DNA from 4 places in the Anaerosporomusa subterranea genome. Region 3 is predicted to be linked to each of the others. Evidence: riboswitches for the same ligand, from Rfam matches in the RefSeq annotation. Region 3 holds a riboswitch; each other region holds the start of a gene.
The links. Region 3 has a riboswitch for cyclic di-GMP ahead of AXX12_RS00145 (chemotaxis protein CheW). Riboswitches for the same ligand answer to the same signal wherever they lie in the genome.
Positions count from the first base shown of each region.

Region 1: linked by a shared signal. The riboswitch ahead of AXX12_RS02675 (hypothetical protein) and the one ahead of AXX12_RS00145 (chemotaxis protein CheW) in region 3 are both predicted to bind cyclic di-GMP.
Region 2: linked by a shared signal. The riboswitch ahead of AXX12_RS14255 (response regulator) and the one ahead of AXX12_RS00145 (chemotaxis protein CheW) in region 3 are both predicted to bind cyclic di-GMP.
Region 4: linked by a shared signal. The riboswitch ahead of AXX12_RS12230 (HD-GYP domain-containing protein) and the one ahead of AXX12_RS00145 (chemotaxis protein CheW) in region 3 are both predicted to bind cyclic di-GMP.

Region 1 covers NZ_LSGP01000006.1:111,643-119,511, reverse strand. The annotation lists gene AXX12_RS02690 (glycosyltransferase family 2 protein) at 1-70, opposite strand, end outside; gene AXX12_RS02685 (DUF2334 domain-containing protein) at 116-1,762, opposite strand; gene AXX12_RS02680 (GGDEF domain-containing protein) at 1,749-2,609, opposite strand; gene AXX12_RS02675 (hypothetical protein) at 2,596-3,660, opposite strand; cyclic di-GMP riboswitch class I at 3,821-3,908, opposite strand; gene AXX12_RS02670 (sensor domain-containing diguanylate cyclase) at 4,130-5,026, opposite strand; gene AXX12_RS02665 (PucR family transcriptional regulator) at 5,335-6,405, opposite strand; gene AXX12_RS02660 (DUF1987 domain-containing protein) at 6,449-6,835, opposite strand; gene AXX12_RS02655 (SiaB family protein kinase) at 6,851-7,411, opposite strand; gene AXX12_RS02650 (SpoIIE family protein phosphatase) at 7,429-7,869, opposite strand, start outside.
Region 2 covers NZ_LSGP01000023.1:55,444-63,312, forward strand. The annotation lists gene AXX12_RS14240 (MBL fold metallo-hydrolase) at 21-755, opposite strand; gene AXX12_RS14245 (pyridoxamine 5'-phosphate oxidase family protein) at 904-1,368, opposite strand; gene AXX12_RS14250 (chemotaxis protein CheX) at 1,572-2,036, opposite strand; gene AXX12_RS14255 (response regulator) at 2,036-2,896, opposite strand; cyclic di-GMP riboswitch class I at 2,966-3,050, opposite strand; gene nadC (carboxylating nicotinate-nucleotide diphosphorylase) at 3,154-3,984, opposite strand; gene nadB (L-aspartate oxidase) at 3,981-5,570, opposite strand; gene nadA (quinolinate synthase NadA) at 5,571-6,476, opposite strand; gene AXX12_RS14275 (transcription repressor NadR) at 6,635-7,150, opposite strand; gene AXX12_RS14280 (cob(I)yrinic acid a,c-diamide adenosyltransferase) at 7,454-7,869, opposite strand, start outside.
Region 3 covers NZ_LSGP01000001.1:31,327-39,195, reverse strand. The annotation lists gene thrC (threonine synthase) at 1-637, shown strand, start outside; gene AXX12_RS19715 (hypothetical protein) at 993-1,760, opposite strand; gene AXX12_RS00150 (methyl-accepting chemotaxis protein) at 1,963-3,993, opposite strand; gene AXX12_RS00145 (chemotaxis protein CheW) at 4,056-4,496, opposite strand; cyclic di-GMP riboswitch class I at 4,613-4,695, opposite strand; gene AXX12_RS00140 (AsmA family protein) at 5,123-6,709, shown strand; gene AXX12_RS00135 (UbiX family flavin prenyltransferase) at 6,773-7,381, opposite strand; gene AXX12_RS00130 (GNAT family N-acetyltransferase) at 7,625-7,869, shown strand, end outside.
Region 4 covers NZ_LSGP01000017.1:1,014,911-1,022,779, reverse strand. The annotation lists gene AXX12_RS12235 (methyl-accepting chemotaxis protein) at 1-1,504, opposite strand, end outside; gene AXX12_RS12230 (HD-GYP domain-containing protein) at 1,548-2,600, opposite strand; cyclic di-GMP riboswitch class I at 3,055-3,139, opposite strand; gene AXX12_RS12225 (hypothetical protein) at 3,306-3,944, opposite strand; gene AXX12_RS12220 (4Fe-4S dicluster domain-containing protein) at 3,948-4,688, opposite strand; gene AXX12_RS12215 (NAD(P)/FAD-dependent oxidoreductase) at 4,699-5,910, opposite strand; gene AXX12_RS12210 (anaerobic carbon-monoxide dehydrogenase catalytic subunit) at 6,058-7,575, opposite strand; gene AXX12_RS12205 (4Fe-4S dicluster domain-containing protein) at 7,572-7,869, opposite strand, start outside.

The sequences.
Region 1 (7,869 bases), on a different contig from region 3:
AGACAACATGGTAAAAAAGAATGAGCCAGGTAGCTGCTAAGGAGGCAATAAATAAGTTGTCAATTAGCAAATGGTTTTTCACTCCTTGTAACAACAAACATACTTACATTAATAATCATTTTTGCAACTGCTCATAATTCAGTTCATAGTGCTTATTGCTATTCGCTCTCAGGCGAATAATAATAAGCATTAACATAACTATAATTAATAACAGAACAACTATATGGACGGTACCGATCTTTTCCAAAAGATTATTTGTTGCCGGAGTTTTGTCCCAGGCAGCTTGTAATCTTTCATCGATATTTACATGAAATTGTCCATTTTGCCCAATAATTTTAATTTGTGAAGATTGAACCCGGATGGGAAGCTGGCGCAAATCAAAGAACGTATAGCCTTGCTTCTGTACGCCCTCGATGATTGCGGGCAGTTTAGTTGGTGGCAGATAACCGTGATAAAAGAAACAGGCAAATCCGTCGCGCACAGTCAATAATTGTTCTGAACTTTGCAGCATCGATTCAACCAGAAAAGCTTTACCGTCGTAGTAACCCATATTTTCAGGGATAACCTGCATCCCGTTCAGGTATTGAGACTTAACTATATAAGGCAGCGCCAAGGATAAATGTGTGCTTTTATCAGATATTTGTACCAGGCCGGAAAATACGTTAAAATAACGGGATAAAACCTGATAGCCGGTTTTACTCATCGAATAATGCGGCGGCTCAAAAGCAACAGGAATTAAACCGCAGCGAACAAGCTCAGCAATACCGGCTTCGAGCCGTTCACTGGTAAAAATTTCATCATTTTCCATCGGTTTATCATCACGTGCATTCCAAAATTCATAGCCTTCGCCTGTTTTTGGTGAATACTCATTTTGGTGAGTATAACCGTGCATGATGATACTTGCTCCATTAGCTTGGGCTTCTTTGAGCACTGTAACTAATTCTGGCGCTTCGTGCAGGGGGATATGCTTACCGTTTTGGGCAACTCCCACTGGAATTACGCCAATCGTAAAGGGGATGCGGTATTGATTAATAACAGCAATAACTGCACGGACTGCTTTCGGATCAACTAAAGGGCTCACATCTTCTATGCGCAGCAAAGCATGGTGAACCGATGAGTGATTGTTGTCCGGTATGAACTGGTGAAGCAAATTACCTAACGCAACCATAAAACTTTGCCCATTAACCTCTAAATAGCCGCAAAAATAAATGTTATCACGCTGCCACGCCAGTGGTTTACTATCATTTATATTTTGCACTGTGGCAAAAACCCGGGCATTTTTTCCAGGGTGAGCGATTACAATATTCATCCAGTCTTTGATGAGCAGATCTTTTTGATAATGAATCGTTGACCAGCCATTAACAGTTCCTTCGAGTTTGAAGTCTTGCCATTTTAAGTATGCTGCCATTTGTTCGATATTTTTTTCAAACCAAATCACTCGCTTGGCTTGCGCCATTTCTTGCAGTAATTGCTGCGGGAGAGTGGCCTCGTTTAGACCAACAAAAATAACCAAGTCAGCATTATGTAACACACCCGGACGCCATGCGTCAAGCGTTATCGCCTGACAGGTTAAGTCGAAATGTCCCAGATATTCTATCAATGAGGTAACAAGTGGAAAATCATCGCCATATCTCGTCGGACTGTCATAAATAATATAGGTCTTTACTTTTTCATTGGCGTGGACGGACATTGGCAGGAAGCAAGCTGTGGTAAGTGCGACAAGTAAGAAAAGCACAATTGCTTTCTTACTAACCTCTGTCATACTTAAGTTCTCCTTTGGCTCTGTCGTATATCTCCAAAACATCTGTGTCACTTTCTCTAATACTGGCAATTCCGATGCTCGGTTTAATTCTGATTACTTTTTTGACGCCTTTGATCTCGGTTGCAATGGTATCTAACGCCTGGTGTAGTTTCTCAATGACAACTTTAGCTCCCTCTTCATTCGTTTCGGTTAGCACAATACTAAGCATATTTTCTTCGATTAAGGATTTGATATCTGAAATACGGGTCTGAGCAGTTATTTTCGTTGCTACTGCTTGTAGAATCTTTACGGAATCAATTTCTCCATAAATAATTTGCAATTCGTCAAAATTGGATATTTTTATCAGTAAAATCGAGAAATATGTTTTGTATCGTTTAGCCCGCAAAAATTCTTCGTCTAATTTCCTGAAAAATCCCTGATTGTTGTAAAAGCCTGTGGCAGCATCAAGAGTCACCAGCTTTTCCAGGCTTCTTTTATTTTCTAGTTCGCGTTTGTAAGTTGATACGGTCAACGTTAATTGACCTGATAATAAGCTGCTTAGCGGGTAAATAAATAACCAGACAATATAGGCAAAGTTAACTTCAGCAATTCTATGAATCATTATTTCATAAATAATATAGCTGCCATAGATAAACGTTAATACAATTGCTGCTATCAGGCCTCGCTGCAAACCGAGATTATACGTTAAAATCATATTGAAGATCATGGCGGCGACCAAAACAAACAGAGTTAAAGAGCCAATACTTGGTGCATAAAGTAAGGCAACGGCTGCGACTGCCAACACAAAGACCATAATTAAATTAAAGTAGATTCTATCTTGGCGTAAATACGTATCACTGGCTAACATCTGCTGCTTCCACCATCCTCAACATTAGTAGCGCCTCTAGTTGATCAAAAGCATAGACTAATCCGGTCGTGCTTTCACCAAACCCGCCCTGAAAAAACTCTTTGTCACTAATTTGAAATTCTAAGGTGCGGCGATAACATGCTTTAGCGGCCTCATTTTCGTTGTTAAGCGCCAGGAATCGTGCCGCCAGCGCATAGACTGCTGTGGATTCGTTTTGATCAACCGGTGTTCCGTTTAAATAATAATGATTAAAAACCTTTCCCTGCGTTACCTGATTCTTCAGAAAGGTCACCAAAGCACGGGTATCTCGGCCTGCGTTATAAGCATCAATTGCAGTGTATAAATTCTCGACCATGTTGATGGAAGAACCCCAAACGTACTGCTTAGTATGTATTTTGAATTTGATCGGATAAAAGCCATGCTTATTCTCCGGCATACTGAGCAGGATATCTTTGGCATGTTGATAAGGGACTAACCACTTGCCGTTAAACTGACTTAACTTTCGCAAGGTATCGACATCTAAGTAAAATAGCGGAACTACAGTCGCTTTTTGCTTTGCATTACCATCATAATACTCACAAGGAAAGCCATCTGTATCAATGTCAAATTGAAAAATTGTTTCAGAGACTTTTTCGAGTTGTTTATTATAGTTGCCAAGTTTTTTTTCGTTGGCAATAAAATAGGCTTTAACCAATCGTAAATCATCGACAAAGGCAGACGAAGCGTCGCCTTTTTTTGTAGTAACATCGATTTTCCAATAATAATAACCTGACGGGTCTTTAAAATACTTGTCTGCAAGCCCGGCATAATCATCAAATAGCTTTTTATTGCCAATTAAAGCAGCATACTCCATTGCCTGGCCCGTGGATTCCAACACACTATAAGACGCAGGCGATTTATCTTCGACCGAATAATAGATTAATCCCTGGGAGGTTTGCATTTTTGTCTGAAGAAAGTGGAGTCCCTGGCTTTCTGCCGGAGTTACTGTTTTGACAGCGGTTAGTTCTGTATTCGTCGCTTTGGGGGAAAATATAAAGTGTATACTAATCATAACTACCAGAGTAAGGAAGAATAATGTCTTCTTTTGCGTAAGATTCCCTCCCTTTTGCTATTTCTGCAGATTTAATTCTACTATTCGTTTTAACAGTTTTATCGCCATAAATAGTATCTTTTCCATAAAAAATTGCCTGGTTGCATTTATAATACACTTTAAATGCAACCAGGCAATCATAGACTTAAATCGTCCTTAGACCCACGGCTTTGCGTCCCTTCTTTTCAAAAGGTTTGCCAATGTATATCTTGTTATACTTTTTAGCATGTATATTATACAATTATTTTGAAATTTTAGGATGAATAAGATAAACTTTTGCGATAAGATTCTTCATAGTAAAAGAGAATCCCTCTAATTTGATAATATAATACAATCCGGATTTTTCCCCACTGCCCAATATTAAAAGTCGTTCGCTGATTTATTTGTTTGCCTCCACGGGATTTTGTTGAGCAGGCCGATTTTGGCTTCGCTACCGACCCCACCTGATTTTGTCAATGCTGCGTACTTTTTGTCGACAGTGGCGAGATTTCTGCTTATACATGGCATCATCCGCTATGCTCAATAAGCTGTCAGCATCAGTTTCCATCCAGCTCTCTATCGCGATCAAGCCGATACTCACGCCCATGATGAAAGGTTTATCTAACGATGAGGCAATGGTTTCCACTTGCTGCTGAAGGCGCCAAATCGTCTGTTCGGCATAATGTCGCGAGCATTGGGTGAAGATTACGGCAAATTCATCGCCGCCGACCCTGCCGGCAATGTCGGTTTTACGCAACGCCTTGCGGAGAAGAGATGTGAACGTCTTGATATACCAATCTCCTTCCCGGTGGCCATAGGTATCGTTGACCTTTTTCAAATCGTCCAAGTCCATAAAGGCTAGAAGAAACTCGCTTTCTTCTTCCTTCGATTTTAGCAATGTTGATTCCAAGCTTTCCCGGAATGCACGGCGATTTAATAATCCGGTCATATCATCCCTGGCGGCAAGCTGTTCCAACAGTTTGATCCGGCTGTATTTCTCAGTACTATCTATTAAACTGAGCAGCAGATGCGGCGTTCCGGCAAAATCTATCTGTGCAGCATAGACAATGACAGTCAGCTGCTGCTCTCGCCGTTGCATCGATAATTCCGTCTCAGGGATGTCATTTCCCTGTAGACAATGCACCCAGGCAATATACTCTTCATGCTCAGTGTCAAAGATGTCAGTTAGCAGCTTTATCGGATCTGCTCCGTCCGTAATATCCAAAAATTTAGCGGCGGCTTGGTTTAAGCGCACCACTTGCAGTTCGTCTTTGGTCACTAACAGCATTGGTATAGGCACGATATTGAAGAGGTCATCTATTTTATCCGTTATAGGGAAGTCAAACACCGTCTCACCCCGGCTTTCTCATCATGCCTGTAATCATCGCATTTACTGCAAGTGGATAAAATGTGAACTGCGTAATCCAGATAGCAGTCCTTGATATTACTATAACAAATACAGTATTCAATTCCTATTGCTTGCGAAGATAGAAAAAATCCTCCGAAATATCATCGGAGGATAATGGGCCTCTATATAGGCGATAGCGCTTGAGCATTTCTGAGGAGTTCGGGAAGGAGGTTTTCCGACAAACGTACTATTCTTGAGTTTTCTATTATTATTATCTCAAACGGATAATTATCAATTATCTGCTGCTATTAACAGCGGAACTCCAGCAAATGTAAGGCAATAGCTATATTGAATCGGACATCAAACGGTTCGAGCGATGTGCCCAAAATACTTTCTATGCGTTGCTTCCGGGATACAATCGTTTTGTGATGGAGAAACATCTCTTCGGCAACTACTTTCAAATTGGAAGACTGGAGAATTCTCTTTAGGGTTATCATTAAGTCAGTGTTATTGTTCCGGTCATAATCAAGTAAATTTCCTACCATTCTTTCGATGAATTCTTCAGCATCCTGCCCGTCAGCCAGCGGATAAAGCAGCTGATATGCCTGGCCGTCATGAAAATGATACACAGCCCGTCCCGGCCAAAGCCGACAGCCAAGAGCCGCGGCCGCTCGCGCCTGATAGCAATGATGAGCGAAGCTGTCCATCTTTCCCTGCTTGCCGGCAACGCCTACTGCAAATTCAATATGAGAAAAACTACGGGCTAATTGTTGCTTTAATCCCAGCCCCGTGTTAATTTGCTGCTCTTTTGTCTCGTTCGGCAAAGCAGGATGCAGGAGGCCGATACCGTCGCCCCATTCCCAGGCAACAAGTCTCTGACAGCCATTGAGCTTGTCCACCAGTGTATCGATAGCTGCCTGTACTTCGGCTGCATCCACGGCTGACCGACTGAAGGGAATCCCTTGCCAACTAGTTAACTGTAAATAAAAGACATGAAACATTGTTGGTAGATATAGCTTAAGTTGCCGCGCCGTGTTCGATGCCGTTTCATCAAAGCTGCGGTTTCCTTCTGCCAAATCAAGCAAAAACTGATTTCGCCGGTGCCGTTTGTAGGAGTCGGCTACTTTCTCTTCCGCCTTAATTCGTTCTTCAATTTCCCGCTCCAATTCATGCTGTATCTCCTGCAAGTACAACTGCTGCGAATCGCTGATTTTCGTCATCTTCATCATCGATTGGAGATTTCTTTCGAAGATATTTGCCATACTGGTGTAGTGATCAAGCAGTTCGTTATTCTTATACTGTTGGTCATTGCATATGCTTTTGATCTGCGCCAATTGTTCCAATTCCTCCTGAAACAGTTGGCGAATCTTGCTAGTCAATCCAACCACCTCTTTTGCAAGAGTTGCAACATCTTTCTGCTGATTAGTTAGAAGGCTCCTCTGGGATTATGTTGAACTGCACACTGAGCTCTTCCCGGAACTCTTCACCGCATTCCCGCATACTTCTGTTTTTTGCCGTATAGTGCCAATTGATGCAGATGTCGGCGCCGGTGTTAAACGCGTCCTCCAGCATGTAGATCATATCCATTAAGCATTTGGTGCTGCTGGTATTCATGTAGGAGAGGCTTAGCTCGACGACAATTTTGCCGCAAGCTGCCGGCAAATAGTCTTTCAGCCAACCAAATAGATCCTGGTAAAACGCGGATGCATTTTCTGGGTAGGACTGGCCGGATATTTTCAAGATGCCTGTATCCGGATTGAAATTTACTTCCGGCGAGGATTTTGTACTCGCCCGGTATAACAGTTCCATGGCAAAACCTCCTCGCTAATTACACGTGACTTTTAACGTAAAAAAAGCATAGTTTTCATCACGCGGCATGAACATATATTCAAGCGGAAACGCCGCCTTGCGAGCCATATCAATGATTCCCAATCCGGCGTTGTCACAAGGGGAGGCCGATTTTCTCAGTGTTTCTTTATAATATTTCTTTAGCTGATCTTTGGATAACGAATTCACATGTTCAATACGATCTTTTAAGTTTTGGATATCATCATTGTGCACCAGATTGCCTGAACAGACAAAAAACTGTTCATTATGCCGGCCGATGACGATGATGCTTTCAAAAGCCCGGCGACTGATTTCATACTTGTCATTATCAACGGATTTCTTTACAAAATAGGTTTTGATATTTTGTGCCTGCTCAATATATATGGAAAATACATTGTGAATATTGGTTTCGTCGGTATTTTTCTCTGTTTGTAAGTAGGACGTGATTGCTGTGCCGATTTCTTCAATAATTCCTTGGGTAAATGAACCGTTAAAGCTGATAATAATTCCATAGCTGCTTAATTCGCCAATCAGTTGATGCAAGTTTTCATTAATCACAAGACAAGCCTCCCTTATTAAAGCCCAAATCCGATAACTGTGATGTCATCCCGCTGCTTTTCATTGCCCATGTAGACTCTAAGGCTGTCCAGAAGCATCATTTTCTGTTCAGGCAAGGCCAGCGAAGCATTACCCCTGAGCAGCTTTGCAAACTGATCGATTCCAAACGGATTAGCGTCAGAACTACCGTGCTGATCAAAAAAACCGTCGGTGGATAAATACAGTCTGTCACCAGCTTCGTAATCGATAACTCTATTTTCAAAGTGAATATGGCGGGATTTTTTACCCGGGCGGCCCTTGCTTTCGTAGCCGACACTGCGCCGGGAACCGGGGATTTCCGTAATTTGCCCGCCATGTAGATGAAAAAGCGGCAGCCGAGCGCCGGCAAAGGCCACTCTGTGGCCTTTGCGGTTGACGGCAATCAGACCCATGTCAAGACCGGCATATAGGTGTTCCTG
Region 2 (7,869 bases), on a different contig from region 3:
TGCAATTGATCCACATGTAGCTAAATCTTTAGTACCATTCCTGGATAGGCAAGGACTATCTTTCCGCCGTATATTGTCCCAGCTTCTTGGATGAGAGACTCTCTATCCCCGTAATTCGGCAGATGTGTCAGCGCTAGGTTTCTCACGCTTGCTCTTGCCGCGATCTGCCCCGCCTCAGTGGCGCATAAATGGCCTTCTACTTGGCCTCTTTGGTCAGAGTAAAGCGAGCACTCACAAAGTAGCCAATCGACTCCCTCTGCGAAATCACTGAAGCGGTCATAGTACTCAGTATCTCCGGAGTATACAATGCAGCCACCCTGAGAATCCTCGACTTTTATACTAAATGAAGGTATATCGTGTTTATTAGCCTGGGTTGTAAAGCGCAACCCTCCTATAGTAAAAGGTACATGTTCCACATACCTCATCCCTATGCAGTATTTCTCATAGTCAAGACTGGGTATAACACCAGCATCTTCGTTTCCCCACATCACTAGCGGTCGCTTTCTCTTTTCCAGCTGCATATCGATCATAGTCGCATACTGCATACATTCAAGATCAGCACAGTGATCCCGATGATAATGACTAAAAACCACCGCATCAAGTTCATTCAAATTTATATAGTTTTGCAGGCTTGCAATTACACCACTGCCGCAATCTAAAAGCACTTTTGTCGTATGATCTTCCACAAGATATCCTGACGTGGCCCCATTCCTTGGCGGATAGGCTCCAAAGCATCCCACGACAACAAGCTTCATTGAACACTCTCCATATGTCATAATTGTCTCAACCGACGGAAACATTCCTGTGAGATTGACAAATTGAATCCTGGGACATCCATAGGATGTGAAAAAAACAGCGCCAAAATACGTGGCACTGTTCTGATGAGTTTGAGGAGGAATAGGCCTATTTTCTGGCTTTTCCAGTAATGTGTTTACTATCTATTTTAAGGACCACTGTCTTATGATGGACACTATCAGCATACTCTTTTCCTTTTTCCATGTAGCTGCTAGAGTATTTTTCTACGAAAGCCATCAACGCTGCTAATTTCTCCTGATCATGCACTTCACTAACTTCTCCAAAAACAATAGCGCTTGCATACTCCATACTGAACTTATCTGGTAAAGTATTGGCTTTTCCCACAACGCAGAATGTTACTTTATTTCTTTTGCGGGTACAATTTAATTTATACCCCTCTTGAGCACAATGGAAGTATATATGACCACCTGTATAAACATAGCTTAACGGTACACCATAGGCATAATCGTCTTCGCCGTTAATCGATAACACACCATAAACGCCATTTAGCAAAATTTCGTCTGTTTCACTTCGCGTAAGTCCTCTATCATGGCGTCTCATTTCTTTGAACATTTACGTCCCCCCTTAAACTATCTATATTTATTTAGTTTCTCATTATAGCGTCATGTTGGCAATATTTATTTAACGTATCGAATACAGACACGCTTAAGGTACGCCCGTCGAATTCGCTGGGATGAAGCAACGCCGCCTGTCAAAATCGACAAGCGGCGTTGCTTCTACTACTCTATTCAGCTTACTTACACAGCGCATTAACGTCAGGAATTTAGCGATATATTTACTTCCAAGGGTATCTCATCAACAAGAACTTCAACAATTATCCTTCGCATATTACCTGATGTACTGGTATAGCTGTCCCCCACAATGAGAGTAGGCGGCGAAATATCAATTTTTGCCCCTTGTGCTTCAAATAATATAGCTGCGTTTGCTGCCAGCATATTACCCATCTCGGAAATCGCCGATTCTGCCATCGCGTCAAAGTCTGGAACCGGCATCCCCATCATCATTTTACTTGCAATCTTTTTGGCTGATTCCTCAGTCATATTATATACGATAGTGCCGCGAAGCTGATGCGTAAGGCCCACAATTACCATGACTCCATTGCTTGCAATCTTATTGCCATCAGCTACACTCATCCGGCCACGCGTGACGTTTTGGAATCCTAGTTGCGGCATAACATTCAAGATTGCATCAAAGAACGGAGCAATACTTTTTACATCCATTAGACAATCTCCTTCTTAAAGCCAACGCTCAGGCGGGCTTTTCCGAAAGGAGTATCAACTTGCCACGCATGAATCTCTAGATTAGGGCTGGCTATTGAGAATTTCTCACCGGTAAAAATCGCTGGTGGTGAAACACGCAGAAAAGCCCCTCGGAATTCTCTGTTCAGCTTTGATGATGCATTTCCGGCTACAATATTGGCTAACTCCGCAATTACATCATTAATCTGATCAGAGTCCTTAGGCTCTTGCTTAAGCAATCTTGTGGCTATACATTTAGCGGTCTCAACAGATAAGTCCAAAACCATTCTGCCACTATACTGTCCAGTTATCCCCACAAGAATTGAAATACCACTAGAATACAGTCTTGTATCATCAACAGTTGATTGAGCAGTTACATCTGTTATGAATCTCTTCATGAAATTAGAAAAAGAGGCAATGAATTCGGCAGGGTAGCAACTTTTGAAATCATGATCCACCACGTCGGCGTCACACACACTTCTTAAAACGCTCATTAACACCTCTGGTTCAAATGGCTTTTGGAGAAACTTTGCAGCTCCCTTACACTTTGCCAATTTTTCCAAATCATCATCTTTCATGCTGGATACTATAACAACTTTGGCATCCGGCTCCTGCTTAATAAGCCGCCGCGTAACTTCCAGACCGTCCATTTCCGGCATAGCAATATCCATTGTAATAACGTCAGGCATATGCGTCCGATAACCTTCGAGAGCGGACCGGAAGCCATCCGCAAAACCGACAATCTCAAACCAGTGCGAATCTAGTGAATCAGCCAGCAGTTGACGACTAAACGGAGAATCATCCACTATTAGTACTCGTATTTTTTCACTTGGTTCCCGCATAAGATCCACCCTTCAGCCCTTAATGTGATTTGAAAATAAAAAAGTGAGATGCCAGTCTCACTTTTCACAAGTTGCAACCTGGCAATCATTGGCTTACGCCCTTAGACCCATGGCTTTGCGTCGCTACCTTTCGGTAGGTTTGCCAGATATATGGTATTTTAAAATTTTATACTGTTATATCTTTTTTCGTCAACCTAATAAAGAAAAATAGGACTTAATGCTCAAGACTTAAGCCCTAGAATGATACATAAATTGTTTTATTCTAGCCTCATGCTAATATCTGCCGCTTTGGCCGAGTGAGTGAGTGCACCGCTTGAAATAATATTGACTCCTCTTGACGCCAATCCAGCTATTTTTTCCCCTGTTATATTGCCAGACACCTCTACCAATGCTTGATGATTAATTACCCGTACAGCCTCTTCTATCATCGGCAAAGACATATTATCCAGCATAATCACATCGACACCTGCTGTCAACGCATCATGCACTTGCTGCATTTCTTCAACTTCAACCTCAATTTTTATAAACGGCGATATATGATCACGCACCTTCTGTACAGCTGTCAAAATGCCGCCGGCGGCCTTAATATGATTATCTTTAATTAAAACCATTGAATCTAAACCGTAACGGTGATTCTTGCCCCCGCCCACCGTAACAGCGTATTTCTCAAGCATACGCAGACCGGGTGTCGTTTTACGAGTATCGACAATGATCGTGCCAGAACCTCCACATGCCTCTACATAACGATTGGTTTCATTGGCGATACCAGTTAAGCGTTGCAGAAAATTTAGAGCCACCCTTTCCCCTGCCAGTAATGATCGAGTTGGTCCTTGTATGTGAGCAAACTTTTGACCACTTTGAACCCGGTCACCGTCGACATAGTAAAGAGTTACCTTCACGTTCTCATCCAGTAATGAAAATACCCGTGTGAAAACCTCCAACCCAGCTAAGACCATATCTCGTTTGGCGATAAGATAGCCCTTAGACTCATGATTCCCGGAAAAGATCGCTTCACTGGTGATATCACCTTGTCCGATATCTTCAATTAAAGCTTGGCGTAATAATTGATCTAAGACCAGCTTGTTCATGCTATAACAGCCTTCCTTCCCCATTGCTGCAAGATGTGTTTTCTAAAAGTTTCATCATTCTTACCGGGAAAATCCGAGCGGTAGTGGGCTCCTCGGCTTTCCGTCCTCAGTAGCGCCGCTTCCACCAGTAACCCCGCTAATTGATAGGTATTGTAGACATGATAGCTATGATCAACCGGACTAACCTGATGATTTGTCTCACCAACACTTAGCCACTTTAGCATAGCTTCCAGCTCTTCTCCCCGGCGTACGACCCCTGCAACACCATCCAACTTGGTTCTCAAAGCATTTAGATCTGTATAGCTACCGGTTGCTGCAGTGACACCAGCAGACAACTCAGAGGGTTCTCGTTTTGCACTATATGTTTCATTAATATATGTGGCAATCCTACGTCCGAATACTATGCCTTCAAGCAGAGAATTGCTTGCCAGTCGGTTAGCACCATGAACCCCTGTCGCTGCAGCTTCGCCGCACGCATACAAAGAGCCTACGCTAGTCCTACCCCAAAGGTCGGTCTTAATTCCACCAATCGTATAGTGAGCCGCCGGTGCAATAGGAATTGTGTCTCGTTCTATAAAGTAGTTATTTTTTGCTAATTCGCTATACACTTGTCGGAACCGATCCGCTAAATACTCTTTACCAAGATGTCTAGCGTCGAGATAAATCGTTTCTCCACCTTGTCGTGTGGATTCACGCAAGATAGCTCTTGATACTTCGTCGCGCGGCGCGAGTTCTCCGCTGGGATGGTAGTTAAACATAAATCGATCGCCCGCCGAATTTAGTAAAACCGCTCCCTCGCCCCGCAGCGCCTCTGTTAATAAAAAAACCTTCCCTGACAACGTGGTAAAAGCTGTCGGGTGAAATTGAACAAACTCCATATCAGCAATCATGGCGCCGGCACGGTAAGCTGCAGCAATACCATCACCACTAGCCGAAACCTCATTAGTTGAACGCTTGAACAGCCCACTGTAGCCGCCTGTGGCCACTACAACCGCTGCGGCTCGGAGATAAACCAGTCTGCCGTTATGTTCAACAATACAGCCACAGCATCCATCCTGCGCGGTGACTATATCAACAAGAAAAGATCTGTCAAGCCGCTCGATATTGTTGTGCCTATTGACTTCATCAGCTAATAGTTCAGCAATATACTTTCCGGTATAGTCGTAATAATGTACCACCCGATTGCGTGAGTGCGCCGCTTCTCTGGTTAAATCCAGTCCATTTTGGTTATGGCAGAAATCTGCCCCCAGCGATTGCAGGAACTCCAATGCCGCAGGTCCCTCGCCTGCTAATAGGTTTACGGCTTCTTCACGACACACCCCTTGCCCAACCCTTACTGTGTCTGCGAAATGCTCCTCGGCGCTATCGTCCGGACCTACCGCAACAGCCATTCCACCCTGCGCTTTGTAGGTGCTGCTTTCCGTAAACTGTTCTTTACTGACAAGAGCTATTCTAAGCTTGGAGTCTAGCGATAAAGACACAGTCATTCCGGCTATACCTGTCCCAACAACAATGACATCATAGCTCTTACTGTCTAGCTGTTTATGATTTTGCCATACGGGAGTGATATAGCTTCTTTCTGCCATCTAAACCACCTCCAGCATTCGAGAAATCGCATGTTTTGCTTTAGCGGCAATGGCCTCATCAACTTGTATTTGGTAATGATTGTTTGCTAATGCATCATAAATGCTCTGCAGTCTTGTTTTCTTCATATTGGGACAGACCAAACCGGGATGCAGCAAGAAAAACTGCTTTTCCGGGCGAGAATTTCTTAACCAGCACAATACGCCAACTTCTGTACCGATAATAAAGACGTTCGCATCGGAGTTTTCCGCATATTGAATGATAGCCGATGTGCTGCCAGCAAAATCAGCCAGTTCTACTACCGCCGGTTCACACTCAGGATGAACCAGAATTTTAGCCTCAGGGTATCTTTCCCGCATCTCGAGGATAGCACTTGGCTTCACTTTCGCATGGGTGACGCAACACCCTTTCCACAAAACCAGTTCCTTGTCAGGCAATTGTTTAGCCACATAGTCGCCTAAGTTTTCATCAGGCACAAAGATCACCTTGCGATCAGGCAGCGAGGATACTACTTTAATGGCATTCGCCGAAGTACAGCAAATGTCGCTCTCAGCCTTTACTTCCGACGATGAATTAATGTAGCAAACAACCGGAGCGCCAGGATGCAAGTGCTTAAGGTTTCTCACATCTTCGACTGTAATCGTATCAGCCAATGGACACCCCGCATCTATCTCAGGCAGTAACACAGTCTTATCTGGTGAGAGTATTTTCGCTGTCTCTGCCATAAAACGCACGCCGCTAAACACAATGACATCGCAATCTATGTTTGCCGCGACTTTGCTCAAATAAAACGAATCACCAATATAATCAGCAACTTCTTGTACTTCATCAAGTTGATAGTTATGCGCAAGAATAAGAGCATTGCGCTCCCGTTTTAGCTTTTCTACTGCTCGTTTTAGCTCACTCACGTCTTTCCCTCCTACCGACCGTTTTTAGCTATTCATCATAAGAAAAATATGTAACATTTCACCGATCTGACAATACAGGTGTCTTGTCAGATATAGTTATTATACGGCTGCACATTACAAATGACAAGGCATATTAGGAAGGTTTGTAACCACTTTGTTTACAAGAACAATATATCTTGTTCTTGCAGTTCTTTTTCAATTCTGGTAAGCACTTTTTGCGACGGGACTTCAACAGTATGCAGATGTACTCCTCCGGTTATAGCTGATAATGGCTCTGCACCGCTATTCTTTAAGTTATGCAAGAACTCAGCGATGTCACGTCGTGAAGCAAGCATGAGATTGGCCTTCAATTCACCATATATGGGATGTTCGACAATCACATCAAGAACTTTACCGCCGTTATCAACAATAATTTCTAGTTCATCTGTTAGCTTATCCCAGCCATGATGGCAGGCTATTTTAGCCGTTTTGACAGACTGCGACTTTGCAGTAGGCAACAAGTACCCTTGGGGAGTAGCGTATATTTCAACCCCGGCAGCCCGCAGTATGGCGATATCGCCAACAATAACCTGACGGCTTACGCCAAGTTCCTGCGCTAAAGCTGATCCTGTCACCGGAGTGCCGGCCTTTTTGAGCTTATCCACCAATTGATTCCGCCGTTCTTTAGCATCCATTCCGCACACCTCACAATTGCAATACTTCGTAGTAAAACCGCTACGGCGGTCTTTGAGAAACGGGGAACGGGAAACGTATAGCGCAAAGCACGCGAAGAATCGAAGAGCGCGAAGGAACTTGCTATAGTAAAAATATCGCTTTGCGACGCTTGCGCTCTTTGCGGGCTTCGCGCTACGTAACCTCGCCCTCTGCGCATACGTATACTCTCTGATACACGTTTAAGAAAAAAACACCTCCACCGGTGTACTGGCATCAATACCATTATACACACGGTGAAGGTGATTAGCTACTCTTTCACTGAGTCACTCTGCGTTGACTAGTTCCTGTTTGTCTTCCAGATAACGCGCGAAGCTATACAGCAAGTCAGACAGTCGATTAACATATTTAATAACATAGGGATTTATCGGTTCAATCTCATCAAGTGCGATCATGGCTCGTTCTGCTCGCCGACACACAGTGCGCGCCATATGCAAAGCACCGGAAGCTTGACTGCTGCCTGGTACGATAAATTTAGCAACAGGATTTAGCTTTTTGACATATTCATCAATCCAAACCTCAAATCGCTGTATTTCGTCATCGCCCAAGTGTGATGGATACGATTGGCCTGAGGGATCTGCCAACTCGGCTGCAACCTTAAACAATTCCTTTTGCACTGTATGAATTCTCTCAAAGATTTCTGCATCATTGACAAAATGCTTAGCAAAACCCAACACAGAAT
Region 3 (7,869 bases):
GATTTATTTTATCAACTCTGACGCGACATTCCGGATAGAGGGTTCGAAAACGATCGCCTTTGAAATCTGCGAGCAACTTCATTTCGACATGCCTGATTATGTGATTATCCCCACCAGCGCTGGCGGAAATTTGCGTGGTATAGAAAAAGGCTTCCGCGAATTTCATGCTTGTGGACTCATCGAGAACGTTCCCAAAATTATTTGTGCACAAGCCAGTGGCTGCTCACCAATTTGCAACGCGTTTCATGCTAAGCAGGAGGAAGTTTCACGCGTTCTCGACCCACATACTATCGCCCACGGCATAGAAAACCCGTTCCCACCTAGCGGTAATCAAACCCTGCGGCTATTAAAGAGAACTGGTGGCTTTGCTGTCGCTGTGCCTGATGACGCAACAATCAAAGCGCAGGCGATGCTCGCCGAGATCGGCCTGTTCGTCCAACCCGAATCTGCCGTACCTATCGCCGCGATTCAAAAATTACGCTCCGAAAATTACTTGACTGGTAAAGAGAAAATAGTGAGTATCATTACTGGCAGCGGGCTCAAGTTTACTGAAGCCCTAACTCATCACACGTTGACTAGCGTGGAATGCAAGCTGGAAGATATCAGCCGCTATATCAGGGATAACTTTGACCAGTAAATAACATTAAGCGACCTTTGAGGAGCAGGTAACGGTTAGCACGAGCGGCACCAGCGTCACAAGCGCCACTATGCGGGCGATTAATTTTCTAGTACAAAAGCCTCAGCCCTGCATAAAGCAAGGGTGAGGCTTTTTACTATTAAAGTTTTATATAGCTCTCAGTGTACTGATGCGAATCCGCCTTACTCTAGACCTAATGTTTTCATTTTTTCAGATAGCCACTGCGGAGCAATTTTCCCTGCTGCGATTTTCACAGACAATCGCGGCATTAATAGATTGGTATCCAGAATGCAGGAGTATCCCCAAAGCAGATTGATGATAGTTTTATATGGGTAACAATTCTATATTCGATTCTTTAATGATGTATCCACCACGACAAGAAAAATTCATCATGGTTTTCATAGTTTTGGCCATCGTCACGTAGCATGATAAATATTTTGTTATGAAAGAAACCGATGCTGACCAATTCATCTGAATCGTTGTAAAACATGATCCCATCTACTATATGGTGACCATTATACCAAAAGCCGCTACCACTACTATCCCTCCATCTAAATAACCGTAATCCAGGAAATCTGTCATGCCAATGCCGGTCATGAATCTGTTCAAAATGATGATGGGGCGCATAATGCCCTGCACGTTCATGCCAATTGAACGGAATACTTCTAAAGGATGAATGAGCTATCGGCCGCCAGCGATCATGTCTGTATGCTGAATGTGACCAATCATATCGTCCTTTGCGCCCGCGATCGTCTCGATGGCGCTCGATCTGATGTCGATAATCCCGTTGTCTGTCCCGTTCTACTCTCTCCCGTTGTTGTCTGTCCCGCTCTACTCTCTCCCGTTGTTGTCTGTCTCTCTCTACTCTATCTTGTTGTTGTCTGTCTCTCTCTACTCTATCTCGTTGTTGTCTGTCTCTCTCTACTCTATCTCGTTGTTGTCTGTCTCTCTCTCTTTTCTCTCGTTGTTGCTTCTCTTGCTCCAGTTTGTCTCGATTCTGATTTTCTAATCGATATTTATCTTGACGGATATCTTGTCGATAAGCTACGCTGCTTTCAGCTTTAGTGATTGATGGTATGGTCAAAACAAACATTGCAAGACATAGAATCACCAATCTTTTCATTTCGAATACCTCCCTCTTATATCGGTTATATCAATGACTATGTCATAGGATGACCGATATATTCCGGCTAGCTAAGCATTAATCGACAATCCACTATTAGGCTGAGCTCAGAAAATCGCAGGCAAATGAAAAACTCCTGCAAGACTTTAATAGCCTTGCAGGAGTTTTTCATTTGTGTACTTAAGCCCTTTTACCCGTCATGTTAAACACGGAACTTGCCGACAGCTTCACGGAGGTCCATCGCTAAGTTGGAAAGGCTCTGGCTGGAGGAGGCGATCTCTTGCATAGACGCTGACTGCTCCTCGGTGGCCGCCGATACTGTCTCGGCCTCTCCGGATGCCTTTTTACTCAAGCCATCGATCCGGTTAACCGCTGTGACGATCTGTTGGCTGCCAATAGCCATCTGTTCAATTGCAGTAGAGATGTCTTTTATCTGATCGGATACTTGGGTTACCAATGCTACGATTTCTTGGAAAGCTTGTCCGGCAGCGTTAACGACTTCTGCTCCTACTTTAACTTCCCGGGTGCCATCATTCATGGCCGATACAGCTTTATCGGTTTCTCCCTGAATCCCCCCGATCAGTTCGGCGATCTGCTTGGCCGCTTCCTGAGACTGCTCGGCAAGTTTGCGTACTTCATCGGCAACGACAGCGAAACCGCGTCCCTGTTCACCGGCCCGCGCGGCCTCGATAGCGGCGTTAAGAGCGAGCAAATTAGTTTGTCCGGCGATACCGGAGATAGCATCTACAATCTGACCAATTTCCTTGGAGCGTTCGCCCAATTCAGCGACTACTTTGGCGGACGTATTAACAGTCTGTTCGATTTGTGTCATTTGACTAATCGCTTTATTCACCGACTTGCTGCCGTCGTTAGCCTTAGCAGCAGCCTGCGCCGATTGTGCGGCTACACCGTTGGTAGTGGCCGCAACCTCTTGGATACTGGCTGATATCTGTTCAACCACGGCAGAGGTGTCGTTAGCCGCGGCTAGCTGTTCTGCTGCACCAGTCGCCACATCGGTAATCGATGCCGCAACCTGGTTAGCGGCCTGGGCAGATTGGTCGGCACTGGCTGTCAGCTGTTCACTCGAAGCAGCCAGTTGCTCGGATTGGGAATGTACTTTTGCAACAAGCTCACGCAAATTTATCCGCATCTGCCGGAAACCTTGCGCCAGTTGGCCGACTTCATCTTCTGAAGAAACCTTTGCCTCACGCTCCCGCAGGTCGCCTTGGGCCAAAAGCAGGCATTCATCCCGTATCAGCGCAATCGGTTTGGTGAACTGTTTGGCTATGAATACGATAGATACTGCAACAATGAGTAAACAGATTAGCGAAATGATCAGCACTGTTCGCGCCAGGGCATCCGTGTCCTGAGTGGCTTCCGTTTCAGGTGCTGATACCCCCATTACCCAGCGTTGACCGCCTGGGAGATCGATTGGCGTGTATACCCCGTATCTAGCCACACCGTCCACAAAGCTGTATACTCCATGTGTTTGTTGCCCAGACTGGGCTGCTTTGGTAAACAGAGCAATCAGACGGTCGTCGAGTTCGTTCTGTTGCAGCTTAATTTCAGCATTGATCTTCTTTTCGGCAAGATTCAGCTTTCCAATGATTCCAGGATTCTTCGGGTGGGCAATAATCGTCCCTGAATCATCGGAGATTTGACCGTAGCCGGTATCCAAGAATTTTAGATCTTTAATTAGATCGGTCATTTTTTCAAGGGAATACGTCCCCCCTGTTATCGCGATGAGTTGTCCGTTGTTCATGACCGGCACAGCCAGAAAGAAGGACATCTTGCCGGTCGCCCTTGAAGTCAGCGGCTCAGAGACATATGCTTTTTTCGTATCAAGCACTTTTTTGAAATACTCGCGGTCGCGGTATTGGCCTGTAGTGCCGTCGCCGCGAATCGCCGAGCCATCCGGCGAAATATATAAAACGGTTTCAAAACCAATCCTTTTCTGTATTTCAGCCATGGCTGCGCTAATCTGGGCCTTATCGGTTCCGGTCCGGAAAGTTTGCGTTTTGGCCATATCCTCCAATTGGATCATCAATTCTTGAATACTGCCTTTTATACGGTACCCATAGTCGGTTCCAATTGCCTCAGCTGTTTCACCAATGCTTTGATCTAAAGATTGCTTAGAAATATAATAGCTAACCCCTGATAGCACACTTAATACCACAAAAATAAGTGGCAACAACCATAGTAGCAATCGAGTTTGAACGCTTTTTATGTTCATGCTATAAACTCCTTTATAATAACCTTTGACAGCCGGATTTCGACATTCGGTGGTCGCTTGCGCTACGCTGCCCCGATCGCCCTAATCTCATCCGCCCTTAGCAAATTGCCTAAATCAAGCAAAATTAATAACCGATTAGCATCTTTACCGATTCCTCTCACACACTCATTTACGGCAGTCATCGCAGGTACAGCTTCAATCTGTTCGCCAGATAGCCGCAGTACTTCCGTAACCTCAGTCACGATAATGCCAATATCTTGGCCTGCAACCTCAATGATAATTGCCCGCTTGTCTTTTCCAGTGTCTGCACTTAGGCCAAATCGTTTTGCCAACTCAATTACAGGTATGACCTTACCGCGAAGGCTGATGATCCCTTCCATAAACTCTGGCGTATTAGGAAGCTTTGTCGCATTTCGATATTGAATAATCTCTCTAACTTGAGATATCTCAATACCATATTCCTCATTTCCTAGACGAAATACAACCAGTTGTTCCTCACTCATCGCATCCACTCTTTCACCAATTATTTACATTATTACAACCTAAATGCCGATATTTCACCTCTTTTCACTTCACAAAATAAAATAGGACCATGCCAATGCCTGGTCCTATCATCCGCAATGGCAGCCTGGCAATCATAGGGAACCCCTTAGACCCATAGCTTTGCGTCCTTACCTTTCGATAAGTTTGCCAAATATATTCTTTTTTTCAGTATTTTACAATACTATAATTATTACACATTGTCATATTTTAGTCAAGAAAACCGAGACTTGGCATTTAGTGCAAAGGGCAAGCTTCTGCAAGTTGTCAAGTGTTTGCAGGAGTTTGCTTGCTAGCGAGCACGAAAGATAAAAAGGAGTTGATTCAGGTGGAGTTTTGACTCCATCTAAATCTTAGTCACACTTGTGAGTGAGGCTCGGAATCTACGTTTTTGCGAAACCGAAGGTTCCCTTTAGGGGCTTGAACTACAGACTGTAAGGCCCGACCTTAAGAAGGTGGAGTCTACAGGCTGTGCGAAGGATAGAACTTGCCTAACCTTGCTGTTAGTCTATTAAGCAGGGAGGTAACGATTGTTTGTCGAATTAAATACTATATAACCTGACGTTTGTGAGTTTGGAGGCTGAGAGTTTTGAAGGAATGGCTAGTAAAATATAAGAAAAATATTATCATCGCATTAATCCCGCTAATTGTCCTAGGCGGCTTGTGGCAAGTCGTTTCAGGCAAGGTGGCTAAGGCGCTTCAAGACAGCCTGGTTGCCAGCGTGGGACAGAAGCTCAACGGACGACTACAGGTAGGGTCGATTGACCTATCGTTACTGAGCTGGGTAAGGATTCGCAATGTAGCGGTCTATGACAAGCAGGACAATCTTGTCGCAAAAAGCCCAAATATCGAAATCAAATACAAATTTTCAGATTTGACGAAGGGCAATCTGGGTATGTCGAGCATTGAAGTGGTCGCTATCCAGGGCGCAGAAATTTGGCTCAAGACGGAAAAAGAGCGTTGGAATTGGGAAGGCCTGGTGAAGGACGATAAGACCGCGACAGATTTTCGTGGCAAAGTTGAAGTCGGCGAAGGAACCGTTCATATTGGCAATAATCAGATTACACAAACCATCGAAGGCGTCAACGGTACACTCGATTTCATTACATATCCCGCTGGCTTGGGTATTGATCTCAAAGGGCGAGTCAGCCAAGCCACACTAGGCATAGTTGGCAACTGGGGAGAAAGCAATGCTAGTGAACTTACGCTCCGGACGGATGGGTTTGATGTGGCCAAACTGAGCGGGTTACTTCCTGCTACACAAGAGATCCGTTTAGAGAAGGGACTATTAAAGAAGCTACAAGTGGTAGCAAAACGTGATGATAAGAGTATAGTACACTACCAAGCCGAGGGGGAATTCTCCGCCTTAACGGTTGCAGGCAAGGTCAATATTCGTGACGGGCAGGGAAAATTCAGCGCTGATGAAAATGGATTACACTTTCGGGATTTGGCTCTAATGATCTCTGGTCAACGAACAGAGGGCAAAGGCAGTATTCTACTTAAAGACAACAAACAATCGCTCGACTTTGCGTTAACGCTACCTGATGTTGATCCTGCAGCATTTTTCACCGGTTTAGCCGTACAGCGGCCTCTTTTTGTCACCGTGAACATCACGGGCCCATTAATCAAGCCGTTAATATCCGGAAGTTTCAAAATTCCCCAAGTCACGATTAGCGATATGTCTGTAAGCGAGATTAGCGGGAATATGCGTTATGACGAAGGGCGTCTTAGCTTACAACAAGTACATGGGGCCGCCTACCAAGGGCAGTTGTCAGTGGCAGGCGAAGTCTTGACAGCAAACGAGAGTTACGAACTGGCTGCATCTGGCAGTGGCATGAATAGTTCGGCCCTTACTGACAAAGATGTGCAAGGTCCTCTAGACTTTACCGGCCATGTTAGCGGTAAAGGCGAAACAGCGGTTACGCAAGGGGATTTCGTGATTCGCAACGGCAAGGCCTACGGTGTCTCCTTTCAGACACTAACCGGCAGTTTCATCAAACGCGGTGGAACCACTGAGATTTCCAACATTACTATTCATACGGCTCTGGGAACGTTTTATCCTGAGCAGTTGAGTCGCGATGCCTTAGAGAAGCTGAGTCAACACAATATCCCGACTTCCAAAGAAGACGTAAAAAAAGCAGTGACTGATGCTCTGGTAAAAAAGATATTTCGCTGAGTCGGTCAGAAGGCCAGTCTTGCAAGTTATGCAAGACTGGCCTTCTTTTACGATCAACTATCATCATTCACACCATCGGTTAAAGCCCTTGACTTCAATGCTAAACTTTTCAAGAATCCTGCCAATAATCTGCCTGTTCATATCTTCTATACTGGCCGCTTTATTATAGTAGCTGACCATAGGCGGCATAATCAGCGCGCCTACTTCCGCTAGAGTCAGCATGTTTCTTAAATGAATTGCACTGAGCGGGCATTCTCTGGTTACCACTACCAGTCGTCGGCGTTCTTTAATGGTAACATCTGCAGCTCGTAGCAGCAGATTATCTGAGTAACCACAGGCAATGCCTGCAACTGTCTTCATACTACAAGGAATAATGATCATGCCTTCGGTTTTAAACGTACCACTTGCTAAGCTGGCACCAATATTATTGATGTCATAGACCTTATCTGCTAGATCCATTACTTCAACCACCGTGTATTTGGTCTCTTGCAGTATCGTTTCTTCAGCACCTCGCGAAATCACAAGATGAGTTTCATAGTCTGGGTTTTCTCGCAGTATCTTTAATAATTCGATACCTAATATCGCACCGCTAGCGCCGCTTATCCCGACGACTACTCGCTTCTTATTGTTTATTGCCACTTTATCACCCACCTGTGAAAATCCATTATTCATTACGTTGCACAAACCACCTTTTCTAGTCATGTAAAAATAGCCATGACCTACTGCTAAGCAACATTGGTCATGGCTATTTTCGTTCCATCAAGTGCAATCCCCTGCTAAAAGCTGACAACGAAACAATATATTCTAAATGTCTTCCCTCTATTAGAGGAAAGCTATAAGTTCAAGAAAGGGTCGTTGTGGTATAATGAATGTTGCGCTAATCTGTACTATGTCATATCAAGGGAGGACAACCAGATGAGAGAAATAACGATCCGCAGAGTTCGGCCGGAAGATGTAGAACGCATAGCTGAAATAGAGGCACTTTGTTTCCCTGCGGCAGAAGCTGCCCAACAAGAAGTGTTTAAGGAGAGGATTGCCGCTTTCCCCGACTGCTTCTTTGTCGCTGAAATAGATGGAACCCTGGCTGGATTTATCAACGGCTGTATCACTAACAGCGCCGTTATCTATGATGAACTATTCCATAATACGCGTCACCATAT
Region 4 (7,869 bases), on a different contig from region 3:
CTGATATAGTATCAACAATCTGTCCAATTTCCTTGGATCGCTCACCGAGCTTGGCAACTACTTGCGCAGAATTATTGACTGTCTGTTCAATTTGGGTCATTTGGCTAACAGCTTTCTCAACAGAATTGCCGCCTGCTTTAGCCGTTTCAGCAGCTTGAGTCGACTTTCCTGCCGCAAGGTTAGTATTGGCAGCCACTTGTTGGATGCCAGCCGACAATTGCTCTACTACTGCCGTCGTTTCATCAATCGCATGAACTTGTTTGTCAGCTCCAGTTGCCACTTCGCTGATCGATACCGCTACTTGATTTGCTGCCATGGCTGATTGTTCGGCGCTGGCAGTCAGCTCTTCTGAAGAAGCTGCAAGCTGTTCGGATTGATTATTCACCTTGGCGACCAGCTCTCGCAAATTCGTCCTCATGTCCCGGAAGCCTTTCGCTAGTTGGCCGATTTCATCTTCTGAAGTAACTTCTGCCACGCGCTCCCGTAAATCGCCCTGAGCTAAGAGTAGACATTCGTCCCTGATCACCGTAATAGGTTTAGCGAACCGTTTAGCGATGATGACAATAGCGACTACGGTGATAAGTAAAGCTACAATACAAAGTATCAGCATCGTTCGGGCCAGAGTATCAGTTTCCTGGGTGGCTTCTGCTTTGGGGGCTGCAACCGTCATCACCCAGCGTTGACCGCCTGGTAAGTCGACCGGCGTGACTACCGCGATCCTCGTAATGCCGTCAACAAAGGCGTATTCTCCCAGCATCTGTTTCCCCGATTCGGCTGCCGCCTTAAACAGATTGATCAGACGGTCGTCAAGTTCGCTCTGCTGCAGCTTAAGTTCAGCATTGATCTTCTTCTCGCGAAGGTTTAACTTTCCGACAAGCTCAGAGCTGTCGGGATGGGCAATAATCGTGCCGCCATCATCGGCGAGTTGACCGTACCCTGTATCCAAAAACTTCAGTTCCGCAATCGCAGCGCTCAGTCTTTCCATAGAAAATGTTCCGATCAGGACCCCGGACAACTGTCCATTGTTCATAACCGGCACAGCCAAAACAACAGCAAGTTTACCGGTTGCTTTGGAAACTAATGGATCCGAGACAACTAATTTCTTTGTGGCAATAACCTTTTTAAAATAATCGCGCTCGCTGTATGTAGCGGTCGCTCCCGTGTTGACAACGCCTGAACCATCAGGCGAAGCGAAAATAATGACATCAAAAGTGCCAAGCCTTTTTTGAGCCTCCGCCATGACAGTAACAATTTGGCCCTTATCACTACCTGTACGGATAATTTGGATATTAGCTAGATCCTCCAGTTGCGATATCAGAAGTTCCATATCACTATACACCCGCTGACCGTAATCTGCTCCCACCGCCTTGGCTGTGGCATCAATACTTCTTGTTAATGATTGATGTGAGAGATAATAGCTAACCCCGGACAGCACGCCTAATACCACGATAATAAGGGGCAACAAGATAAATAGTAATCGGGTTTGTATGTTTTTGATTTTCATTTTTATAACACTCCTTACATTGGTCAAACTTTACTACCCAGGACTACTTTGCGATATCCATTATTTCAACTGTTTTATTTTCTCGCAGATCTAAGTAAGTGCCATCTACCAATTTTATGGTTGGTTTACTAGTAAAAAGATCGTTCAGATACACGACCTCGCCCTTTTGCCCGTTACTCAACAATACCATACTACTTGACAAGTAATTTTTGATGTGACGCAAAAAAGTTAAACACAATAACGGATCCAGTTGTGTATACATCTGTTGAACGATTGTTTCTGCGGCACAAAAAGGGCTTAGCCGCTTGCGATATATTCTATCACTAGTCATCGCATCATAAATGTCTGCAATCGCAATGATTTTAGCATAGTAGCCTATTTGATTTTCAGTTAACCCGAATGGATAACCGCTGCCGTCAATGCGTTCATGGTGTTGCAAAACCCCGATTTTAATTTCGGCAGCAATTTGGTCAGATTGCAATAACAGTTCATACCCCTTAGAAGGATGGGTCTTAATCGTTAACATCTCTCGGTCGGTAAGCCTGCCTGGCTTATTCAAAATTTCTGTAGGAATTGATACTTTGCCTATATCATGTAAAAGGCCAGCCGTAACTAAATCTTTCAAATTCCCCTTAGTCATACCTACCAATTTTCCTAAGATCCCAGAGATGATGGAGACATTAATCGAGTGTCGATACGTATAATCGCAGTGAACTTGGATTCTCTGGAGGTAACCAATGGAGCAGCGTGCATTAATTAAAGGTCCGATGTGCGAATCAACCAATTTAGTAATTAGTGTTAGAGGAAGCTGTTTTGAAAAGCGAGCCGTTTCAAAGGCATGCTTAAATGCCTGCAAAGTTTCCTGGTAGAACAAGTAATAATCAGTTTGATTACTGATCTGCGCTTTATCTCCGGAATCCGCCTCTGTGCTCAACCAGTTGTCACAAACGACATCAACAAAAGGAATCCGCCTCTTTAGTAGATAATAAATTTTTTGGTTAGTGAGCTGAATTCCGTGCGTAAGGAGAACTTGTCCATCTTTTGTGACAATATCATTCGCCAGAACCATACCTGGCCTAGCGGTAAAGATAGACAATTTCCTAGCTCGCCCCATCTAATTTCACTTCCATTCTAACTAATAATTCGCACCTTTTTCTTCTGGTTTAAGAATTACACAATTCTCTTATTGCCTAATCCACACTTCAGCTTACAGCTTGGACTCCGGGTGGAAGCCGAGGATCTTCTAATTGAGACGATTCATCTTTTGACTGTCGGAAAGAAATTACTTGGTTTCTTCCTGAGTTTTTACTCCCCTTTACGGTAGCGAAAGTCTTAGAGTGGCTTGCTATCTGGAAATTAAAATGCACCTAGTCCGTAAACTAGATGCAAATTTGCTTTTACCTAGAATGGTTATTCCAGGCCACAAACAGCATAGTTGTTTCTGATTCTGATAAAGAGCTCTCCCTTTACCTTCCGCTAAAACGACTGGGTATCCTCCACTGCACAAAATGTAATAAAATTAGCACCAGTCGACAGACTGGTGCTAATTAATCAGCAACCTGGCAGTCGTAGACACTTGTCCGTAGACCCATGGCTTTGCGTCCTTACCTTTCGGTAAGTTTGCCCAAGTATGTAGTAATATATGGTACTTAACAAGTTCATATTTTATCACGAAAATTCAGATTGTCAAGCACTCCACTATTATTTCCCGTTACTTTTTAAGAGAAACAACCATTTCTCCCGAATACAGCGGCGAAATGGTTCTTTTATTTTCAAACCGGCACGTTTGATTAGCACTTACCTACTTCACCGATACACTAAACAAAGCACAATAATCGTCAATCAGTTCAGCTGCCCGAACAGGGTTGAAAATACCGCACCGGCACGGTTTAGCTAATTCTATCCCCGCTTTCTCGGGTGTCAACTCCCCTTTTTTCACTTTTCTGATCAAACGTCTGACCAGTCCCTGGGCCACCATTCCATGGCCACACATGGTTGTCACCTGAGAGATATCTTCTTCCGGCATTTTTTCTGTTTTCCCCAGGACACCAAGTGAATGTTCGACTGCATGGGGTTTGACCCCTGCCTGTGCACAGCACTCGAATAATTTATCAAAAAGGCCGGATACCGTAAGAGACATACCCAGCTCAGCCTCTTTAACTTCCCTCAGTAGGGCGGTAAGATCATTGGCATCAGCTAAAACGACATGGGTACTGCTGATAGTAAGATTTTCATGCAGATCATCGTAATCGGTAACAAACTGGTTTCCCAGTTTAACATCCCCGAGATTAACCGGATGATGTTTGTGAGCTATCCGCAAAAACTTCTGCAGTTTGGGTCTGGCTCCGTCATGATTGAACCCGCGGGCCGGCATGGCATGCATAGGAAAATCGTTGGCCAAATTTTCCGGCGTACCCCGCCGGTGTAACGTATGCGACATAAGCTAAACCTCCTTCGCCAGTGGTCGGCCAAGACCGGTATTCATCTTACCATTAGGCAGGACTGGCCAGTTCAGAGAGCGCAGAATGGGAAGCGTAGGAATTGAATTATCCTCGTCGAGAACGGTAATCAAGTCCACGCTGAAAACGCAGTCAACTTGGCTGGCTATCCCGCGAATAGTTTCTAGTACTTCAGCCATTTTCTCCAGCGGTACAAGCATTTCAATAATCGCAGAAAGGACTGTTTCGTTCTTCACTTCATCTTTAAAAATACCGGTCTTCGGATCAGCCATCAACCTTGTACACGGATTGTTAGATTCAAACTCCACTCCCAGACTTGCCAGCGCTGTAGCTACTTTTTCGATATCGGAAAAGCGAGCGCCGACACTTGGCCGCCCCATCTCGCAGGAGATGCCGACAAAACCGCGTTTGATCCGCCCAGTTATCTCATTCGTCTTTATCTCTTCCGTACCCCGCCCGGCCACTTTGGTTTCGCGATGTTCCACCGTTGGGTCGCTAAAAGCTGACCGGATGGTGCGTGGCCACTCATAGTTTGGCATAAACAAAGCGTCTGCGGAACAAACAGCCGCTCGTAAACAAACCCCACAGTCAACACAGTCGTCTTCATCAATTTCATAATACAGCTTCGAATTCTTCGGATTACGCCGCCGGGACGATATATTGCCCAACGTACAGAATTCAATACACTGCCCGCACCCGGCGCACTTATCTTTATCGATCCGCATACCGTCCCTCCTATAATGTTAACAAGTCAACGAAGCTAAATGATGCTCCAAGCGGCGCGTACCTCTGCAGATTGGTTGAACAAGCGACAGCGCCGGCCAATACTCCTGCCTGCCTGATATCTCCGATCAATAAAACGCCTTTCAGCACATTGTCCCTAAGTACAAGCCGTTTATAAAGGTTCTCGTTGCGCACAGCCACAATCTCATCTCCGTCACTGCCGGTGACATCGCCGGCTGAAACCAATGGGATACCTGCTATTTCTACACTGTTCATTGTCAGATAGCCGTGATACGGTGTTGTATCACCTGCCATATTACGGGCGGCAACCTCCCCTTGCTCGACAGCCGCTGGCCAGGTAGCTGATACAATCGACTGTTTGCTGATCAGATCAGTCACTTGAGCGACATCACCAGCCGCATATATATCTCTTTCTGAAGTTTGTAGATATTCGTCCGTGATAATACCAGCAGCTATTTTGATGCCAGATGCCTGTGCCAAATCGGTATTAGGTCTGGTACCAGCGGCAACAATCACCATATCGCACGCCAGTATCTTCCCACCCATCCTCACGCCAATTACGCTGCCGTTACGTGTCTCCACAGCATCTACCTGAACACCGGTAAGCAAATCCACCCCTGCCGCGCCTAGGCCGGTCTCAACGATAGCTGCCCCGGCTTCATCAAGTTGTTGCGGCAGCACTCTATCCATTCTTTCAATCACAGTAACTCGCAAACCGCGCTTTGTTAACGCCAGCGCTGTTTTTAAACCAATCAAGCCTGCTCCAATGACAACGGCTGATTTCGCAACAGCCGCCGCAGCTATTATCCCGGCAGCCTGAGCCATGGTCCATAAGCTATACACACCTCGGGCAGTAATTCCCTCCAGCTTTGGGGCAACAGGGCGCGCCCCTGTCGCCAGCAACAGTTTGCGGTAGCCCAGCCGCTGTCCTGAGGAAAGCTCAACAATCCGTTCATCCGGGAGAATCCGGGTTGCATAATGGCCCATGATACAGCGTATCTCTTTAGCCTTAAATTGCTCAGCCGTCTGCAACACAGCATCTTCCGGCCGGTATTTGCCGGCGACAATGTCTGGTAAGTCAATGCGGCTGTAAAAGCAGTCAGTTTCATTGGTCAGCACCGTAATCTGAGCATTATTATCCAGTTTTCGCAGTTCATTAGCGGCCGCTGTGCCAGCCGTGCCTTGCCCTATAATAACATACATCAATCAGCCCTCCGGCTATCTAGGAGACCGTTGCAAAAGTCCATCTACGTCGTCACGACTGCGTTTGCTTGCTTGCGTACCCTTATGTACGCGGCGCCGCGCAAGCCTCGCTGTTCCTAGCATCTGAAGCTTTTTCAACTAGTCTCGTTACTCGTTGGAAGTCTGTTGCTTTTGCAACAGACTCTTATTGCTAGCTGTTTCGGCCAGAATCTGCAGCATTTCCGCCGGTTCTGCCAGCGGCATAACCCGTGCGCCGACTTTGGCGAATAGTTCTGTATTCAGCCACTCGGTGGTCGCACTGTCGGCAAAAACAGGATCAAAACCCATCCATGAGTCAATACCGGCGACAGCGAAACTAATCGCGGTTGCCAGCACTTTATTGTGATTGACCTCAGGGAAAATAGCCGCTAGTGGTATATTGTTTTGCTTTAGGCATTTGGCCATTCTTAGGAATTCCCCGGCGTCCTGACATGAGCCAACATTGATAACAGGCGGAATTCCATCTGGCAATACACTTTTCAACTTGTACTGACCATCATTCCAATCCGGCTGGCACATTCCCGCTTTTGCCAAGGCAACGCCTGCGCAACCGGACGATACAATCAGATAACCTGCTTCGATAAAAGCAGTCGCAAGAGCAACCGGCTGCGAATCCTGCGTGTTGGTAATGCTGCCGCAGCCTCCCAGATAAACAACTCCTTTTATCTTCTCGCCAGCGTGTCCTTCAGTCAGTAGTTCGAATAGCCCTGCGGTATTGTCCGCAGTATAGCCAGCATCGACTCGAGCTTTAACTGCCGGGATGACGGGGGGTTTGTTTACTCTGCGTTTAAAGGCATTTTGCGCCCTATCTGCTATAGCCGCATAATCGGCAAAATCTTTCAGTGCCGCCGCGCTAGACACCGCTACCCCCATATTGTCTGCCAACTTGACAACAGCCGGCATTACACATTGACTGCCAACTATCAACAAATCCACGGCGCCGGTCAGTAACGGCGTTTCTTGAGAATCGTAGTTTGTCAATGCCGGTATACTAAATCCGCCGTTCCATTCATTGCTACAAATAGAGCCAAAAACAACCGGAGATTGCAACCCCTCGGCTGCAGCTTTTATGCCTGCCACTACTCTTGAAGGAACATGCCCATGCAAAACAATGTTTATTGCGTCAGCTTGCAATATTCCCAAATTAGTCTCAGTGATACCCGGCTGCCAGTTGCCAAATATACTGTGTTTGGATTGGCAAATTGTCGCGAGAATTTCGGCTGTGTCCTGACCTATCATGATAAGACGCTCATCATAGTTCCTGGAAAGCAGCATTTCATCATCAGCAATCAAGATGCTTCTCAGCAGTTCATTGCTAACACCGCCGTATTCATCAGCGAGTTTCGCCAGCGCAAGCGCTCCATCAGCCGCTTTATTCAATAAATATCTACTTACCAGGTCATTCCTTTCCCGTCCGCAGATGGTACTCTGGCCGGCATCACCAAACGGATTCACGCGGCAAGGGCCTTCCTGGCAATCATTACAACAGATAGCCAATCTGCCGAAGCCGCATTGCGGCTGCTGCGTCTCAGCGCGATCCCAGGCAAGAGGAATCCGACGGTGGCGGGCCGCTAGCAGCGTTTGGGTTACAGCCTTATCGATTGACTTTTTTTGTACTTGCTTCATGGCTTTCTATCCTCTCCTACAATATCAAGGCTAATTACACTGGCATCCGACCCCGGTCGCTGGCAGGCAAATACGGCTAAACGCCCACGTTTTTCAAGCAGCACCTTGCGAAAATCCATATCTTCGCCATAGATCATCGCACCTGTGGGACATGAGTTAACACAGGCTGGCTCTTCCATATGTAGACAGGCATCGCATTTGACCGCCACTTTGTAAGCTCCAGCCGGAACGATAGCACCGAAAGGGCAGGACATAACGCACATCCAGCATCCACGGCACCGCGCCTGCTCAATA